Regions from separate parts of the Shewanella sp. YQ_9 genome, predicted to be linked through region 2. Evidence: riboswitches for the same ligand, from Rfam matches in the RefSeq annotation. Region 2 holds a riboswitch; the other holds the start of a gene.
The links. Region 2 has a riboswitch for thiamine pyrophosphate ahead of thiC (phosphomethylpyrimidine synthase ThiC). Riboswitches for the same ligand answer to the same signal wherever they lie in the genome.

Region 1 (7,993 bases), on a different contig from region 2:
GTTGCGCCTCATTCGGCGCCGGAGCCTGCAGTCGTGGACATGATTGACGGGTAAGAAGAAGAGTAAGTGCGTCCAATGCGCGATCCTCAGCTGAGATATCAATGACTTCACAGGATACCAAATCCGCCCCGGATCGCCAGAGGCAAAAAAGTCGGACGAGTTGTTTTAAGCAACAATCAGCCGAGGTTAGCGGTTTTGGGCAGCCATTTACGGCCAATAAAATAGTCCACACTGGTGTAACGGCCGCCGCCCATAAACAGCAATACCAACAGCATAATGAAATAGGTGGCCGCAAACTCAATGCCGTTGTTGAGGATCACCAGGTTACCCGAACTGGTAAGCCAGTCGTAATTGCCGTGCTGCTGCAGTATCCCCTTGGCCCGCTCAAGCTTCTCCACCGAAGCCATCACCCTGTCGTTTGCGAGCCAGGATGAGGGATCGGCAATCGCCAGCCAGCCGTTGGACCAGTGCACACTGAAGGCCGCCACCAACATGGTAATACTCATGGGGATAGCTACCAGCCGAGTGGCCAACCCGAGCAGAAGCAACAAGCCACCAAAAAATTCGGTCCCGGCCGCCAGCGCCACCATCACCTCAGGCATGGGCAAGCCCAGCCCCCAGTCCGGATTACCGAACCAGGCCGCTGTGTCGCTGAAGTGGCTGAGTTTATTGTAACCGGCCTGCACCAGCACCGGCGCCAGATAGAGCCGCAATGCCAACGGTGCCAGGCCATCGAAGTGGCGCAGTGATTTCAAAAATGCCGCATAGGTTTGAATGATGACTTGCATGAAAGCGTCCTTATTCGGGGAGTATTCCTGTCATGCTGCAGTTGACCCGGCAATAAGCGATTTTATTTCAGTCTTTAGTTTAGAAAGGTGCGAACAAGCCCCATGCCCGTTCTACAACTCAAAGACTCGCTTTACGATCCCATAAGCTCAGGGCTATGTCTGCCTCATAAGCTCAGGGCTGTGCCAACTCAAGGCGATGCCTGACTCAGTTCATCCAGATCGTCAATCAAGTTGCCCAGCTTACGCTTGAAGTGCTTTTGCTGGCGCTCACTCAGACTCTGGTGCAGTTGCAATAACAGCATGCCGAAGTTTTCCGTGTTCTGCGCCAATTTCTGCTTGTGGACGTCTGACTTGAGCTCATCGGGCGATGTCATCAGCAGCCGCAAGCGCTGCGCCAACAAGTCAGAATCACTGCGTTGCAGCAAGGCTTGTTTGAACTGCCGGAGCCACTCGTGACGATACTCGAGCCACATATCCAAGGTCGCCAGTCGGCGGCTGTTGTGCTCATGGATCAGGGCCTTTTGCTGCTCACTCAAACGCCCCAGCCAATCGGCAAACAGCTCCTCCAGCCGTTCATCCGCATCTTTAATCAGTTGTTCCTGGTTCTTGTCCTTGTATTCATCCACCAGCTCCTGCTCATCGGCCTCCAGTTTGGCAATCACCTGGGCGACCTGCTTGTCACTCAAAGAAGCGATAAGGGGCAAAAGATCGTCAAACACCTGGGCAAACAGCCGAAACCAGTGATCTCTTGCCATATCCACATGATGGCGCCAACTCTGTGGCGTTAAAGTGCCATCGGCAAGCTCGGTTTGCAGCGTTTTTAACTGGGCACTGTATCTGGGTAACTCCTGGCTGCGATGCCAGGCGAGAAAAGGGTCGAGAATGGCGTCAAACGCCTGCTCCTGTTGCCGGTCGAGAGTGACATAATCTTCCAGCTGCCACTCTATGGCCCAATCGAGGAAATAATAGCTGACCTTGGTGGAGCAGGCACTGAGCGCAATAAGCAACGCCAGGGCAATAACAATGCGTTTCATCCATTAAATACTTTAAGTTGGCTTAGGCCAGGCGACAGCTTCCCTGCCTGACTCATTGATGCTTTACAAGATGCCAGAAGTCATCAAACCAGTCGAGATAAGACTGCTGCTGATTGTCCCAGGCCATCTGCAAGGCCCAGCAGCAGGCAAACAGCCAGTAGACATCGACGGCTGCAGCCACCGCCAGGTGGGTATCGCCGGTTAAATGCGGATGCTGCTCAAGATAGTGATAGATGAGCCACTGTTGCCCCTCGGCGCTCAGTTGATGGGATGACAGCACCCCGGCCAACTCAAACAGCGGATGGGAAGCGCAGGCGTATTCGAAATCGACGCACTTGAGTCCATCCTCGGCCAGCAACAGGTTATGAGGATTGAGATCCCTGTGACAATACTGAGGCCTCAGCAGACAGGCCTCCAGCCGAGTGTTGCACTGCTCGAATAACCCTTGGGCCGAGTGAAGTTGCATGAGCCGCTGTTGCCAGCTTGAAGGCTGCACCCGGCTCAGTGCCATGCCATCGAGCCGCTCCAGATAGATGCGCCACTGCTCGGCAACACTGATTTCGAGCTTGGGGGCCGGCAAGGCCCTCAGCCCCAGCAGCAACTCCAGCAGTAAGGCCTGAGGTGATTTGCCTTGCTTGGCTCCCAATACAGCGCCTGAGCCAAATTCATGTTTAGGCTCATGTCTAGGCTCATGTTTAGAATCATGTTTACGCTCAGGCAGGCCAGAGAGGCTTTTTGAGCTAACATAGGCTTTTTGAGCCGCGCTTGCGATCTCGGCCGCACCTTTGGACGCGAGTAACTGCTGCCAGTTGGCTTGCGGCGCTTGTTCGATAAAGCGGCTCAGATATAACCCCTTGTCAGCGCTGACCCAAATCAGTCCTGGTGCCAGGTTCGCCTTCTCGGCAACCCGCCAACATGCCAGTTCGTTGTTTCTATCGCAGATACGGTCTGAGCCCGGGGAATTGGCTCTCAGCACCAATGACTCGCTACCGGCCTGCAAGAGCCAGTTTTGGTTGCTTAGCCCAAGGGTGAGCGGCTTGGCCCCCTCAAGCGGCCACAACTGTAGCCGCTTGAGGGCGGCGTTGAGCTCACAGCTCAAACCTTCGCCCAGACTGGCCTCAAGTTCTGTCAGCGGTTTGCCTTTCATGCGGCGCCGCTTTCAAGCTGTGAGGAGTCGCGACCGCGGGACTCCTGGGCTCTGGCGCGCCAGATAAAGTATCCGGCTACCGCCATCCCCACGTAGAGCACAAACAAGAGTGAGGTCAACATCAAGCCCTTGCTTAAATAGAGATAGATGGACACCAGATCGATAACCACCCAATAGAGCCAGTTTTCCAGCACCTTGCGCGCCACCAGAAAAGTCGTCATCACAGCAAAACAGCTGGTTGCCGCATCCAGGTAGGGAAAGGCTGCCTGAGTGAAAGTCGCCATCATATGACCGACAAACAGAGACACCAACCCAGTCAACAAAATCAGTACCAGGTGCCGCTGCCAGGGCCAGGAGGTCACGGCCACTCCTTGATGGTTTTCCCCACCCCGGCGCCAGAGCCAGTATCCGTACAGCGCCATCGCCATGTAATAGACGTTGAGCACTGACTCCATCAGCAGAGCGACTTTCCAGAACAGCACAGTGTAGATGGCGGTGCTGGCAAAGGCTGCCGCCCAACACCAGATATTGGCTTTCATGGCCAGCAGCAGATAGGCCAAGGCCAATACCACGGCTACCGCTTCCCAGGCGCCCATGCCCTGGGCCTGAGAGCCGGCCTCGGCGAGCCAGTGCCAGAATTCACTCATGGGTTATTCCCTGTGGCCCAAGTTCAGCTCACCGCCGATAAATTTACAGACAAACACCGCCTTGCCAAATTTCTCGTGCGCTGCCTGCATCTCAGTGGCCAGCATGGCCATCACCTCGGCATAATCACCGCACACCTGAGTCGCCATGGCATTGGTGGTTCTCTCTATGTTGGCATAACTGTCCAGGCGCTTGATAAACCATTGAATAGGCTCCAGATACTCATCGTGGAGCGGATACATGCTGATTTCGGCAGTTAACTTCATTTTACATCTCCTGTAATGAACCGGGGCGCTGCAACACGCCCCGGCCGACAACGGCTTATGCCATCAGATAAATTTGACCTTGAAGGTCACACCAATCTGGCGTGGGTCCCCGTAGCGGATATATTGTTTCTCGGCCCAGTCCTGATCCGGCTCATTGCCGAAGTAGAAACCGCGCACGCCGTATTTTTCATCAAACAGGTTGCGGCCCCAGAGGTAAACCGACCACTTGTCTGCCTCATAGCCCAGCTTGGCGTTGACCACTTGATAGTCTTCAGAGCGGGAGTCATTGCTGTCTGAATAGTAGAACGCACTCTTGCCACTGCTGTTGAGGTTGGCAAACCAGCCCATGTCATTGCGCCAGGTCATGCCGAGACTATAGGTCCATCTCGGCGAGTGGGCCAGTTCCCGGCCGCTGAGATCCACAGGGTTGCCATATTTATCCTGATACAGGTAATCACCGTATTCTGTCTGCAGATACCCAAGACTGGTGTAGAACTGCAGTGAATCTGTGGGATACCAGTTGGCTTCCAGCTCGGCGCCATAGTTATTGGAGCTGCCGGCGTTTTCGGTGAACAGAATAAAGCGCTGGGGATCGACAGGATCCTGCAGCGAGGCCGCTACCTGCTGATCTTCCCTGTCCATAAAGAACAGTGCCAGACGAGTATCCAGCAAGCCATCGGCCCAACTGGATTTCAGCCCCAGTTCATAGTTGTAGAGGATTTCGGTATCGAACTCTTTCTTGTCGGCCAGCTCCTGGGGCAACGTCATATTGAAACCACCGGCCTTGTAGCCCCTGGCTATCCGAACATAGGCTTCATGGTGTTCAGCCAGTGCCTTGGACAGGGCAATATGGCCGCCCCACATGTTTTCCGATGGGCTAAAGGCATCACCATTGCTGTCGCTGTAGTCACTCTCACGTCGCTCGAGACGAGCACCGATAGACAGGCTGTAACCCGCTCCCAGATCTGAGTCCAACTGGGCAAACACCGCATAGTTACTGGCGCTGTAGCGGGAAGTCAGCACTTCATCCGGCCAGCTGTTGTATTCAGAGTAGAGATCATTGTCCTCATCGAGATCCATAAAATAGAGCCCGGCCAGCCAGTCTGTGCTGCCGCCGAAAATCCGCCCGGCCTCGTTGGAGCTGAATCTGAACTCCTGTGACAGAGTACGGCGCTCGCCGCGTTTATCCCAGGTGTAATCGTACTCACAGGGTGCGCCGCCGCACTCTTTCCCGGCCCAGTAATCCGGGTTGGCCCAGTCACCGTCGTAACCGTGGTGATGATCTGTTGCGGCATAGCTTGACAGGGACACCAGCTCAAAAGCCTCAAAGCCGGTATAATTCAGCTTGAGACTGGAGCCCGTGGTGCGCTGCTTGTCGACGCCCGGCGCATCGGTAATGGTATCGAAGCCGTTATTGTCCAGGGTCCAGGCATCATAACCATTGTCAAAATCGGCGTGCAGTAGAGTGAAGTCCGCCTGCAACTTGTCGGTGGCGTACCAGCGCAGCTTGATACGGCCGCTGAATTCATCACGCTCATTGGTATCGTCACGGCCCAGATACAGGTTGTCACGATAACCGTTCTGCTTGTGTTGCTGCAGCGCCACACGATAGAGCAACTTGCCGGAATCAGTCACTGGGCCGGAACTGAAGCCGCTGAAGGTTTGCAGATTATCATTACCGAGCGAGACTTCGGCGCCGTGCTCGAACACGTCTGTGGGATCATTGCTCTTGAGATAGATAAGACCGGCCAGGGCATTGGCGCCATAGCGGGTACCCTGGGGGCCGCGCAGCACTTCAAACTGCTGCAGGTCGTACAGGCTGGAAACGCTGCCCAGCCCGGAGAGATCGATATCATCGATAATAAAGCCCACAGAGGAGTTGGGCGCTCCCTGGTATTGCTCCTGCTCACCTACGCCGCGGATCTGGAAGTATCTTGGCCGGGAGCTGGCACCTGACCAGTTGAAGTTGGCGACGTTACCCAGCATGTCTTCGAAATGCTCGGCGCCTTGATCTTCAATGCGCTGCTCGTCGATAACAGTCACGCTGGAGGGCATCTTCTCCAGCGTCAGGCCACGAAAGTCGCCGCTGACGACTATCACTTCCATGGCTTGTTGCTCATCTTGATTTTCAACACCGGGATTATCGGCGGCATGAACGGGTGCCCACAGCAACATCTGAATGGTGCTGGCAAGCAGAGTAGGTACGGTAAACTTGGACATAGGACCTCAAATATTCACAGTTTGAGATCCGGCAATAAGAAAGCGAGTTGAAAGTGCACGAATTGTGGCCCATTCCTACGCCGGTACTAGCCGGATCAGGTTCTAAGGGTTCGTCATACGACATCTCAGTCAACCGCAATGCGGTAAACACCCCTTGGCGCGGGCCAGTATACACGAGTTACCAACAAAAGTGAGCCAGGTTGCCAAATTGTACCCGAGGGCATAAAAAAACCGCCCATTCCAATACTCCCGTGTTGAGCATTCAACGGGAGTATTGGCTCGGGCGGCAGTGGTGCCGAGGTTTCAACTATTAGTTTGAAAAGGCCTCGCGCACATAGATCTCAAAACGGCTGGCGGTCGGATTCGGCGCCACGGCGCTCACCTGCAACTGCTGTTTACCATGCAGCTTGACCGACTTCCAGGACACACCTTCATCATCCAGGGTATAGCCGCTGGCATCATACCAGGTGAACTTGTAATGAATGCGCATATCGGTAGCGACCTTGCTGCTGATGGTGGCTGTGCCTCTGAGCAAGCCGCCCTCGCCTCTGGCCATAAGATCACCCACACTCACAGAGCGGGCAAAGCTGCTGTTGTCTGCGCGGCTTTCACCGGTCGAGCTGGCATACACCCCGGCCGTATGGTTGGCGCAGCCTGCCAGAGCCAGCAGGGTTGCTGCTATTACCAAGACTTTTTTCATCTGCCAATCCCTTATTCTCAATCAATCAAAAAGTGCGCCCTGGCCGTTGCAATCAACTGTTTGCGGTTGGTTTGCCAGCAGTCGATATTGACATTGGCCACTCGCCGCCCCTGACGGGTTATTCGGCACTCGGCGAAACTGTCCTTATGATAACCGGCGCGTAAGTAGTCGATGGAAAAATCAACCACCTTGGGCACCTTACTGGTTTGCATAAACACCATAAGCTGGATGATGGCCGACATCTCCATAAACCCGGCTATCACGCCACCGTGAATGGCCGGCAGTACCGGGTTACCTATGTTGTCATCTTTGGCCGGCAGACGAAACACCAGTTCATCGCCAAACCTGTCCACCTGCATGCCGATAAAGCGAGCATAGGGAACATGCTCAAGCAAGTGACTGAAATCATTGGTTTCTGTCACTTTAGCAACTATGCTTTTTACATCCATGGATGCCTTGGGATCTGTCATTTTGTTTCCTCACCCATCAGTGCCTTGCGGAAAGTATCCCCTATCATTTCAGGACTTATCCGCATAAAGGAGCCAACCGCATGGGCGATGGGGTCGTCTATGCTGTCCTGATAGGCGATGGCCCGGGTGAACGCGACGCTGGATGACAACTTATAACACTCGGCAAAACCATACACCGGCTTGTGGGGCTCGGCAGGCTTCATATAGTCGACCCGCAGATCCAGAGTTGGCGAGATCTCCAGCGAACCATATTTGTCCTTGATGGCACAAACCACGGCGCAACCACTGGCAGTATCCATCAATGTGGTGATAACCCCACCATGAATAACTCCGGTTTCAGGGTAACCCACCAGCTCGGTGCTGTAAGGCAACTCTATCAGTACATGGTGCTCACTGGCCTCATGCACCTTGAGCCCGAGACGGCGGCACTGGGCCAACTGGTTGACGAAACGGGTAGCCAGAGTCGTCAGCGGGAAAAACTCCGGATTCACTTTCATGACGCTGAACTCACCATAGGCCCCAAGGCTTTACCGCCAAGCAGATGCATGTGGATATGAAACACTTCCTGGCCGCCATGTTCATTACAGTTAATGATTAAACGATAACCGTCCTCGGCGATCCCGGCCTCGGCGGCTAGCTTGGCAGCCACAGTCACCATACGGCCTATGGCCTGCTCATCCGAGGCCTTGGCGTCATTGACTGTGGGGATCAGATGATTGGGCA
Region 2 (7,993 bases):
TACCATTTCAGCAGCAACTTTGAACAATTATTAGCCAATTTAATACAAATGTACAGCCCGAAAGGTTTATGTCCCTTGATGGGTTACCGCAAAAGAGGCGCCTGCGAGCCAACTCGCGTCCCAATCTTTCCACACAGCTTGCATGCCTTGTGCTCGAATGGCGCTGACCACCTCAGGGACGGTTCGCTCATCACTTATCTGGAACTGATCCAGCTGCAACTTGGGATTGCTGTAACCACCTGGCTCTGTTGAGCTGGCGGCACTCACATGGGTGATCCCTAGGGGCAATAGATTATCCCTGAGTGAGGCGCTCTCCCGGGTAGAGAGACTCAACTCCAGCGCCGGGCTGAACAAGCGCATGGCGCAGATTAGCTGCACCAATCCGGCATCATCCAGGGTAACAGCCGGCGTTACTCCGCCAACGCAGGGCCTGAGCCTTGGCAGCGACACGCTGAAGCGGCTACGCCAGTACTTTTGCTGCAGATAGTCCAGATGCAATCCCATCAGTGCCGAGTCCAGGCGCCAATCATCCAGCCCGAGCAAGACCCCCAGGCCTATCTTGTCGACCCCGGCCCTGGCGGCCCTGTCCGGTGTATTGAGCCTGAAACCAAAGTCCTTTTTATTGCCTCTGAGATGATGGCGGTCATAGGTGGCGGGCTGATAGGTCTCCTGATATACCATCACGGCATCCAGTCCCTCATCAACAAGGCGCCGATAGCCCGCTTCGGCGAGGGGCTGCACTTCAATCGCCAGATAGCTGAAGTCCTTCTTGAGCCTCAAAAGCGCCTGGGCAAAATAATCCAGCCCTACCTTGGTTTCATGTTCGCCGGAAACCAGCAACACAGAATCAAAGCCGCGCTGCTTGAGAATGGCAATTTCAGCATCCAGTTCGGCCTGGCTTAGGGTCTTGCGGCGAATTTTATTGCTCATGCTGAAACCGCAGTAGTCGCAATCATTGGCGCATAGATTGGAAACATAGAGCGGCGCATAGAGACCTATGTTGGCGCCGAACTTCTTGCGGGTGAGCGAAGCAGAGAGCTGCGCCATAGGCTCGAGAAATTCCCGGGCCGCCGGTGACAAAAGAATGGGCAAGGCCGAGGGATTGTGCGCTATCGTCTCGGGCCGCGCCATACAGCGCTCAACATCGGCGGCGCTGACACTGGCAATAGCAAGGCGCAGTAGATCTCTGTCGATAGCGGTAAAACGCTCAAGAAAATCAGCCATGGTTTTCTCCCAAATTGAGAAACCCGGTCAGCGGACTGGTGTTTTGGGCCCGATTGCTGATGGCCCCGAGTCCGGCAAGATAGGCCGCTCGCCCGGCGCGCACCGCATCTTTGAAGCAGCCCGCCATGGTCACGGGATCCAAGCTGGAGGCGATGGCAGTATTAACCAGCACGGCATCGGCGCCCAACTCCATCGCCCGCATCGCCTGAGACGGCGCGCCGATCCCGGCATCCACCACCACAGGCACATTGGCCTGCTCTATGATGATCTTCAAAAAGGGTTCTGTGGCCAGCCCCTGATTGGAACCTATGGGACTGCCAAGCGGCATCACGGCGGCGCAGCCTACCTCTTCGAGGCGCAAGCACAGCACGGGATCGGCATGTACATAAGGCAGTACGGTAAAACCTTCGCTGCACAAGACCCGGGCCGCTTCCAGTGTTTCTACCGGATCCGGCAATAGATAACGGGGATCCGGGTGGATCTCCAGCTTCAATAGTTGGGTGCCCAGCATCTCCCGTGCCAGCTCGGCGGCAAAAATTGCCTCCCTGGCATTGCGGGCCCCGGATGTATTGGGCAGCAGCTGCACGCCGCGCTCTTTGAGCGGTGCCAGCAATTCATCACTACCCTGGTTAAAATCGAGCCGCTTCATCGCCACAGTAACCAACTCGGCGCCACTGGCCACGAGCGAGCGTTGCATCAGCTCTGCCGATGCAAACTTGCCGGTGCCGCCAAATAGCCTGGATTGAAATTCAAACTCGCCAATTTGCAACATATCAACCTCCGGCTACGGCGGAAAACAGCTCGAGACTGTCTCCGCTTTGACATTCAAGCATTGGCCACTGAGATCTGGGCACTACGGCGCCATTACGCACCAGCGCCACGCTTCCAGGCGCTATCTCACACCACTCGAGCAGCTGTAACAGCGTCATAGCTTCAGGCAACTCTTTGACTTGATTGTTTATCTTAATTTGCATCACGATTCTCCTCACGGCTAAGCTCAGGGCGCCCTGTCATAAATTGAGCTTCGGTTTGATTTCCAGCCTGAGTGTGGGTTTGACAGCAAGGACATGCTGGGTCGGCGCAAAGCGCAGCCTCACGCACGCTTAAAGTTCGGCAATCCAAGCTGATGAGCCGTCCCAGGGTGCTGCGCTCTCCAAGCAGAGTATTGATGGCTGCCAGCGACTGCATCGCTGCCAGGGTTTGCACCGCAGGACCCAGCACCCCCATGTCGCGGCAGCGCCCCGAGCCTGTGCTGTCTCGCGGGAACAGGCATTCATAACAGCCCGCCTCGGGGTTAAGCCAAGGGGCGGTATGACACAGCAGGCCGGAATCGGCGCTGATCGCCGCCGCAATCAACTCTTTGCCCAGCTTCACACAGGCTTGATTAAGGTTATGACGGCAAAGGAAATTATCGCTGGCATCCAATACCAGCGACGCCTCGCGAATAAGCTCCGCGCTCTTGGGGCCAAACAGTTCGGGCTCAATCTCAATCAGGCAGTTTGGATAATCGCGCGCCAGCTTTTCCTTGGCCACGTCGACCTTCAAACGGCCGATATCCTGCTCGTTGTAGAGCAGTTGCCTCGGCAGATTACCCAGCTCGACAATATCGGGATCGATAAGAATGAGACGCCCTACACCGGCGGCGGCCAAAGAGTGCGCCAGATGATGGCCAAGGCCTCCGAGCCCCACTATAGCGACCGTCTTTGCCCGTAAGGCGAGCTGCCCCGCTTCTGAGACTCTGGGCAGCAGCAACTGGCTGCCGTAACGGATAAAGTCGCGATCGCTCAGCCCGGCACTGCCCTGAACTCCAGTATTTTGTTGAGCATAGCTAATCCCACTTGCAATAGCGGCTGCTCGCCCTAACCAGCTTTGTGTCAGGCGCCTGAAGGCCGTTACCGGCTCGGCGGCCTCGGTAATGGCCCGCACCACGGCGACATTGGCCACACCGGTATGCTTGACGGCATCAAGGTTATGCTCGTCAATGCCGCCTATGGCGACCGTCGGCAGCAAGGAGCCGAAAGTTTCGCTGTAGGCGCCAAGGCGCGCCAGTCCCTGGGGCAGAGATGGCATTACTTTGGTCGTGGTGGCAAAGATATGTCCGAGGGCCAGATAACTGGGCCTGTGGCGCAATGCAAGCAGCGCCTCGAAATAACCATGACTGGATAACCCCAGCGCCATACCCGCCCCTTGGATGGCCTCAAGGGATGCCTGGCTGAGATCCTCCTGGCCCAAATGCACACCAAAGGCGCCGTGGGCAATGGCCTGTTGCCAGTGATCATTGATAAAGACCCGCGCCTGATATTGGCGCCCGAGCGCGATGGCGCGAATGATCGCCTGCTCGGCGCTCGAACCGGGCTGTACTTCCCCCTTGAGACGCAATTGAATGGTGCGGCAGCCTGCCTTGAGTAAGACTTCCAGCAATTCGACATCGGCCACGACCGGGTAGATACCCAAATTATGGGGCAGCGTTTTGAAGCCTTCAGCACTAACGGCATCAGCAGAGGTTGGCGCTGCAAGCCAAGGGGCGCCAAGCACCTGGGCTGGGTTGCCCCAAGGATAATCCTCCAGCGGCCAGATGACAGGCATAAGCTCGGCGGCCAGACAAGCCCCGGGGCGACCTAAGGGGCCGGGACCACGGCCTACCCGATAACTCTGCGCCAAAGCGCCATTGATATAGGCCTTGGCCAGGATCAGGGCATCGGGCAAGATCCAGTCGTGGGCCAAAAATGCCGCTATGGCACTGGATAGCGTGCAACCGCTGCCATGGTTGTTGCTGGATGCTTGTCTTGGGCTCGCCAACACAAACCCCTGCCGTTGATGCAACCCGGAGCTGTGAGGCAAGTCTTTAAAAAGCAATAAGTCTTCTGCCAGACCGCGCGCGATCCCCGCCTCGAAATCCCCGCCCTTGGCCAAGAGATGGCAAGGCAGTTCGTTTGCCAGGCAAGTTGCCGCATCTTGCCAGGAAGAAAAGTCATGAATATCGCTGCGACTCAGCAACGCCAGCTCGTGAATATTGGGGGTCAGTACAGTGGCGAGCGCCGCCAGCGGCCGGTAATCGAGCCGCGCTGCGCCCGTTGCAGTGCTCTTTGAGAGTGCATCGCCGCAACTGGCCACCATGACGGGGTCGACCACCAAAGGAACATCAGGTAGGTGCCGAGCCAACCAGTCACAAAGCAGCTGCAACTGCGCTTGATTGGCGAGCAAGCCGATTTTTATCGCCTTGGGCGGCAAGTCACCGAGCAGAGCATTGAGCTGCGCCAGCAACATCTCCTCGCTCACCGCCTCGGTTAGCGTCACCGCCACACTGCTTTGGGCGGTCAAAGTGGTGATAACAGAGCAACCATGACAGCCAAGATTACTGAAGGTGGCCAGATCGGCCTGGATCCCGGCGCCGCCGCCACTGTCTGAGCCGGCTATGCTCCAGACTATCGGCCTTTTATCAGCCGCCATTTCAGGCTTCCTCTTCATAGCGTGTAGCCTCTGGCTCGGGATTGGACTTGGGCTTGGACTCGGACAAAGACTTTTCGCTTGCCGTAGCCGGATGATACAGGGCGCTGCCACTGGCCTTGAACTGCGCCGACATCCGCGCCATCCCCGCCTCGGCATCCAGTACTTCCAGCGGCTGTGCCGTCAGTTCTTCAGCCTGCACTGGCTCGGTTTGTCGCTCTGCCGAGTCTGGCTCTGACGCCTCCCCTGAAGCTAGCTGAGATGCAGACAAGGATGCAGCCAGAGACGCAGCATAGTCGCGTACATCTTGGGTGATTTTCATCGAGCAGAATTTGGGGCCGCACATGGAGCAAAAATGCGCCACCTTGGCAGACTCCTGAGGCAGGGATTCATCATGGAACGCCCGGGCGGTATCGGGATCCAACCCCAGGTTGTATTGATCTTCCCAGCGAAACTCGAATCTGGCCTTGGACAACGCATTGTCGCGCAGCTGGGCACCAGGATGTCCCTTGGCGACATCGGCGGCATGCGCCGCAATTTTGTATGCAATAAGCCCTTGTTTAACGTCTTCTTTGTTGGGTAAGCCCAGATGCTCCTTGGGGGTCACGTAACAAAGCATGGCGCAGCCGTACCAGGCAATCATCGCCGCGCCTATGCCAGAGGTGAAATGATCATAGCCGGGCGCAATATCCGTGGTCTGGGGCCCCAAGGTGTAGAAAGGGGCCTCATCACAGTACTCAAGCTGCTTGTCCATATTCTCTTTGATCAGCTGCATAGGAATATGGCCCGGCCCTTCGATAATGGTCTGCACATCGTATTCCCAGGCGATTTTCACCAGCTCACCCAAGGTTTCCAGCTCGGCAAACTGAGCCTCGTCGTTGGCATCGGCAATCGAGCCGGGGCGCATGCCGTCACCGAGCGACAGAGAAACATCATAGGCGGCGCAAAGCTCACAGATGTCGCGGAAATGGCTGTAGAGGAAGTTTTCCTTATGATGGCTCAGGCACCACTTGGCCATAATGGAGCCGCCACGGGATACCATACCTGTCACCCGATTGGCTGTCATGGGCACATAGCGCAGCAATACCCCGGCATGAATGGTGAAGTAATCCACCCCTTGTTCGGCCTGCTCTATCAGGGTGTCGCGAAACACTTCCCAGCTGAGATCTTCGGCAATACCGTTGACCTTTTCCAGCGCCTGATAGATGGGCACAGTACCTATGGGCACAGGCGAGTTGCGTACTATCCATTCGCGGGTTTCGTGGATATAACGGCCGGTGGACAGATCCATTACCGTATCTGCGCCCCAACGGGTGGCCCACACCAGTTTTTCCACCTCTTCCTCGATGGAAGAGGTCACCGCCGAATTGCCGATATTGGCGTTGACCTTCACCAAAAAGTTACGGCCGATAATCATAGGCTCGGCTTCCGGATGGTTGATGTTGGCGGGAATAATGGCGCGGCCACGGGCCACTTCGCTGCGGACAAACTCAGGGGTTATCGGCGTGGCAACTATAGCACCAAAGGCTTCTCCTTTGGCCTTGCGGGCCAGCTGCGGATCTTTGGCAAGCGCTTCGTTGGCCCGGGCCATATTTTCACGAATGGCGATATATTCCATTTCAGGAGTGATAATGCCGGCGCGGGCGTAATGCAATTGGGTCACCCGCTTACCCGGCTTGGCCCGGCGCGGTTTGGGCAAAGCGTCGAATCTCAGATGATCCAGCCCTTCATCCGCCAGCCGCTGCTGGGTAAAACTGGAGCTGACCGAAGTCAGCTCTTGCGTATCATCACGCTCTAAGATCCAGCCCTGGCGCAATTTATCCAGACCCTGGCGCACATTGATACCCGCGTTGGGATCTGAATAAGGGCCGGCACAATCATAAACACGTACAGCGGGATTGGGTTCAAATTGCTCGCTGCCATCTTGGGTTGGTATTCGGGTGTCTGTCTGCCTGATTTGGCGCATGGCTACCTGAATATCGGCCCGGGAGCCCTGAACAAACAGCTTCTGTGAATTGGGATGCTGCAAGGGTTTAAGGTTATCGATAAAGGCCTGGGCGGCCTCTCGGGTTTGACGACGATTGGATTGACGATTTGACATAAGCAAGCTCACTCTTTTGGAAAATGAAATTGCTTGTCAGGAGAGTTGAATAATAAGCGGCGCAAGCTGACTGGTTAAACTCCTTGATTTGGAGTCCTCCTCCGGCGGTGTTGGCAGACTGACCTCGTGGTTTCAGGTCAGTTCAATGTCCGCTTGAGAAGCCAGATATCGCCTCGGCTCTTTAAAGCCTTTGGCATAGATTTTTGCTCGCAGTGGCTGCGGTAATGCTGCAGCTGAATGCTTGTTTCCTTCGCAGGTGCTAGCCTGATCAGGTTCAACGGATCCCGAATAAACGGTCTCAGCCCAGAGGGCACTCCGACAAGATTGCTGCCGAGTATAAGCACAAGCCGAAGCGGGAAACAAGCCCAATGACAAAACGAGCCACAGGATTGAATCACTTAAAATCATAGCTTAATTGTTTGAATTAAATTAAAATAATTTCAAAAGTTGAAAAATAAATTTATTTAAAATCAAATAAATTGATTGCAAAACTCACTTACCAAGCCGCTTTAGACGGCTGGCCACCGCCTCCTTGAGCGCTTTTTCCATTTCTGTCTGACCGCATTTAAATGGGAAACCCAAGTTTTCGGCATAGGGATTGAGTGGAGTCGGCACCTTGACGACTCGATAGCAGGTATCACCATCCTTGACGATACGGTTAGGGTCGAGCGGCAGATCCAGACTGGCCACTTTATTGAAATCATCGGCGTCATTGACCCAAAGCACTTCCATCTCCCCATCCATTTCACTGAGGCTCTTGCGTTCCGTGGCCTTATCCGCATATTGCTGTGATAACTGCTGCAGCGCCTGCTGTTGAGAGTGTTGCAATACTTTTCGGGCAGACTTTAATGCGTTTGAACTGAAGTCCAGCTGAGCTTGCTCTGCCGGCTGCGGTCTAAAGTCATTTGCTCGCTCGGGGGCTGGTACGGCTGCATTTTTCGTTTCTTCAATGACTCTAGCAATAGGCTTAACGCTTTGATCCCGAGTTTTGGGGATCCTTTGCTCTTTCTGGTCCTGAACAGCCACTTGTTCAGTCTCTTGCTCTGACTCTTCGGCGGCCTGTTTTTGTTGCTCAGCTTTTTGAACCTCTATCGCTTCCTTGGGCTGGGTTATTGCTTCTTCCTCCAAGGCTTCCGGCACTGGCGTTAACTGTTTTGGGCTGGGCTGACTGAAATACAGATAGGATTGCAATGCCTTGGGTTTGGCAGGCTCAGTCACCAC

Region 1: another riboswitch for thiamine pyrophosphate. It lies ahead of ACF8D4_RS10150 (TonB-dependent receptor); the one in region 2 lies ahead of thiC (phosphomethylpyrimidine synthase ThiC).

Annotation. Positions count from the first base shown of each region.
Region 1 covers NZ_JBICJO010000033.1:151,450-159,442, forward strand. Annotated here, with positions in the region: gene ACF8D4_RS10120 (NAD(P)H nitroreductase) at 1-76, opposite strand, end outside; gene ACF8D4_RS10125 (DoxX family protein) at 177-788, opposite strand; gene ACF8D4_RS10130 (DUF6279 family lipoprotein) at 977-1,822, opposite strand; gene ACF8D4_RS10135 (phosphotransferase) at 1,875-2,969, opposite strand; gene pnuC (nicotinamide riboside transporter PnuC) at 2,966-3,616, opposite strand; gene ACF8D4_RS10145 (hypothetical protein) at 3,620-3,880, opposite strand; gene ACF8D4_RS10150 (TonB-dependent receptor) at 3,944-6,100, opposite strand; TPP riboswitch at 6,156-6,265, opposite strand; gene ACF8D4_RS10155 (YcfL family protein) at 6,411-6,800, opposite strand; gene ACF8D4_RS10160 (PaaI family thioesterase) at 6,818-7,270, opposite strand; gene ACF8D4_RS10165 (PaaI family thioesterase) at 7,267-7,767, opposite strand; gene hinT (purine nucleoside phosphoramidase) at 7,764-7,993, opposite strand, start outside.
Region 2 covers NZ_JBICJO010000007.1:127,287-135,279, reverse strand. Annotated here, with positions in the region: gene thiH (2-iminoacetate synthase ThiH) at 67-1,224, opposite strand; gene ACF8D4_RS02380 (thiazole synthase) at 1,217-1,996, opposite strand; gene thiS (sulfur carrier protein ThiS) at 1,998-2,198, opposite strand; gene ACF8D4_RS02370 (bifunctional hydroxymethylpyrimidine kinase/phosphomethylpyrimidine kinase) at 2,188-4,674, opposite strand; gene thiC (phosphomethylpyrimidine synthase ThiC) at 4,676-6,772, opposite strand; TPP riboswitch at 7,001-7,100, opposite strand; gene ACF8D4_RS02360 (hypothetical protein) at 7,265-7,993, opposite strand, start outside.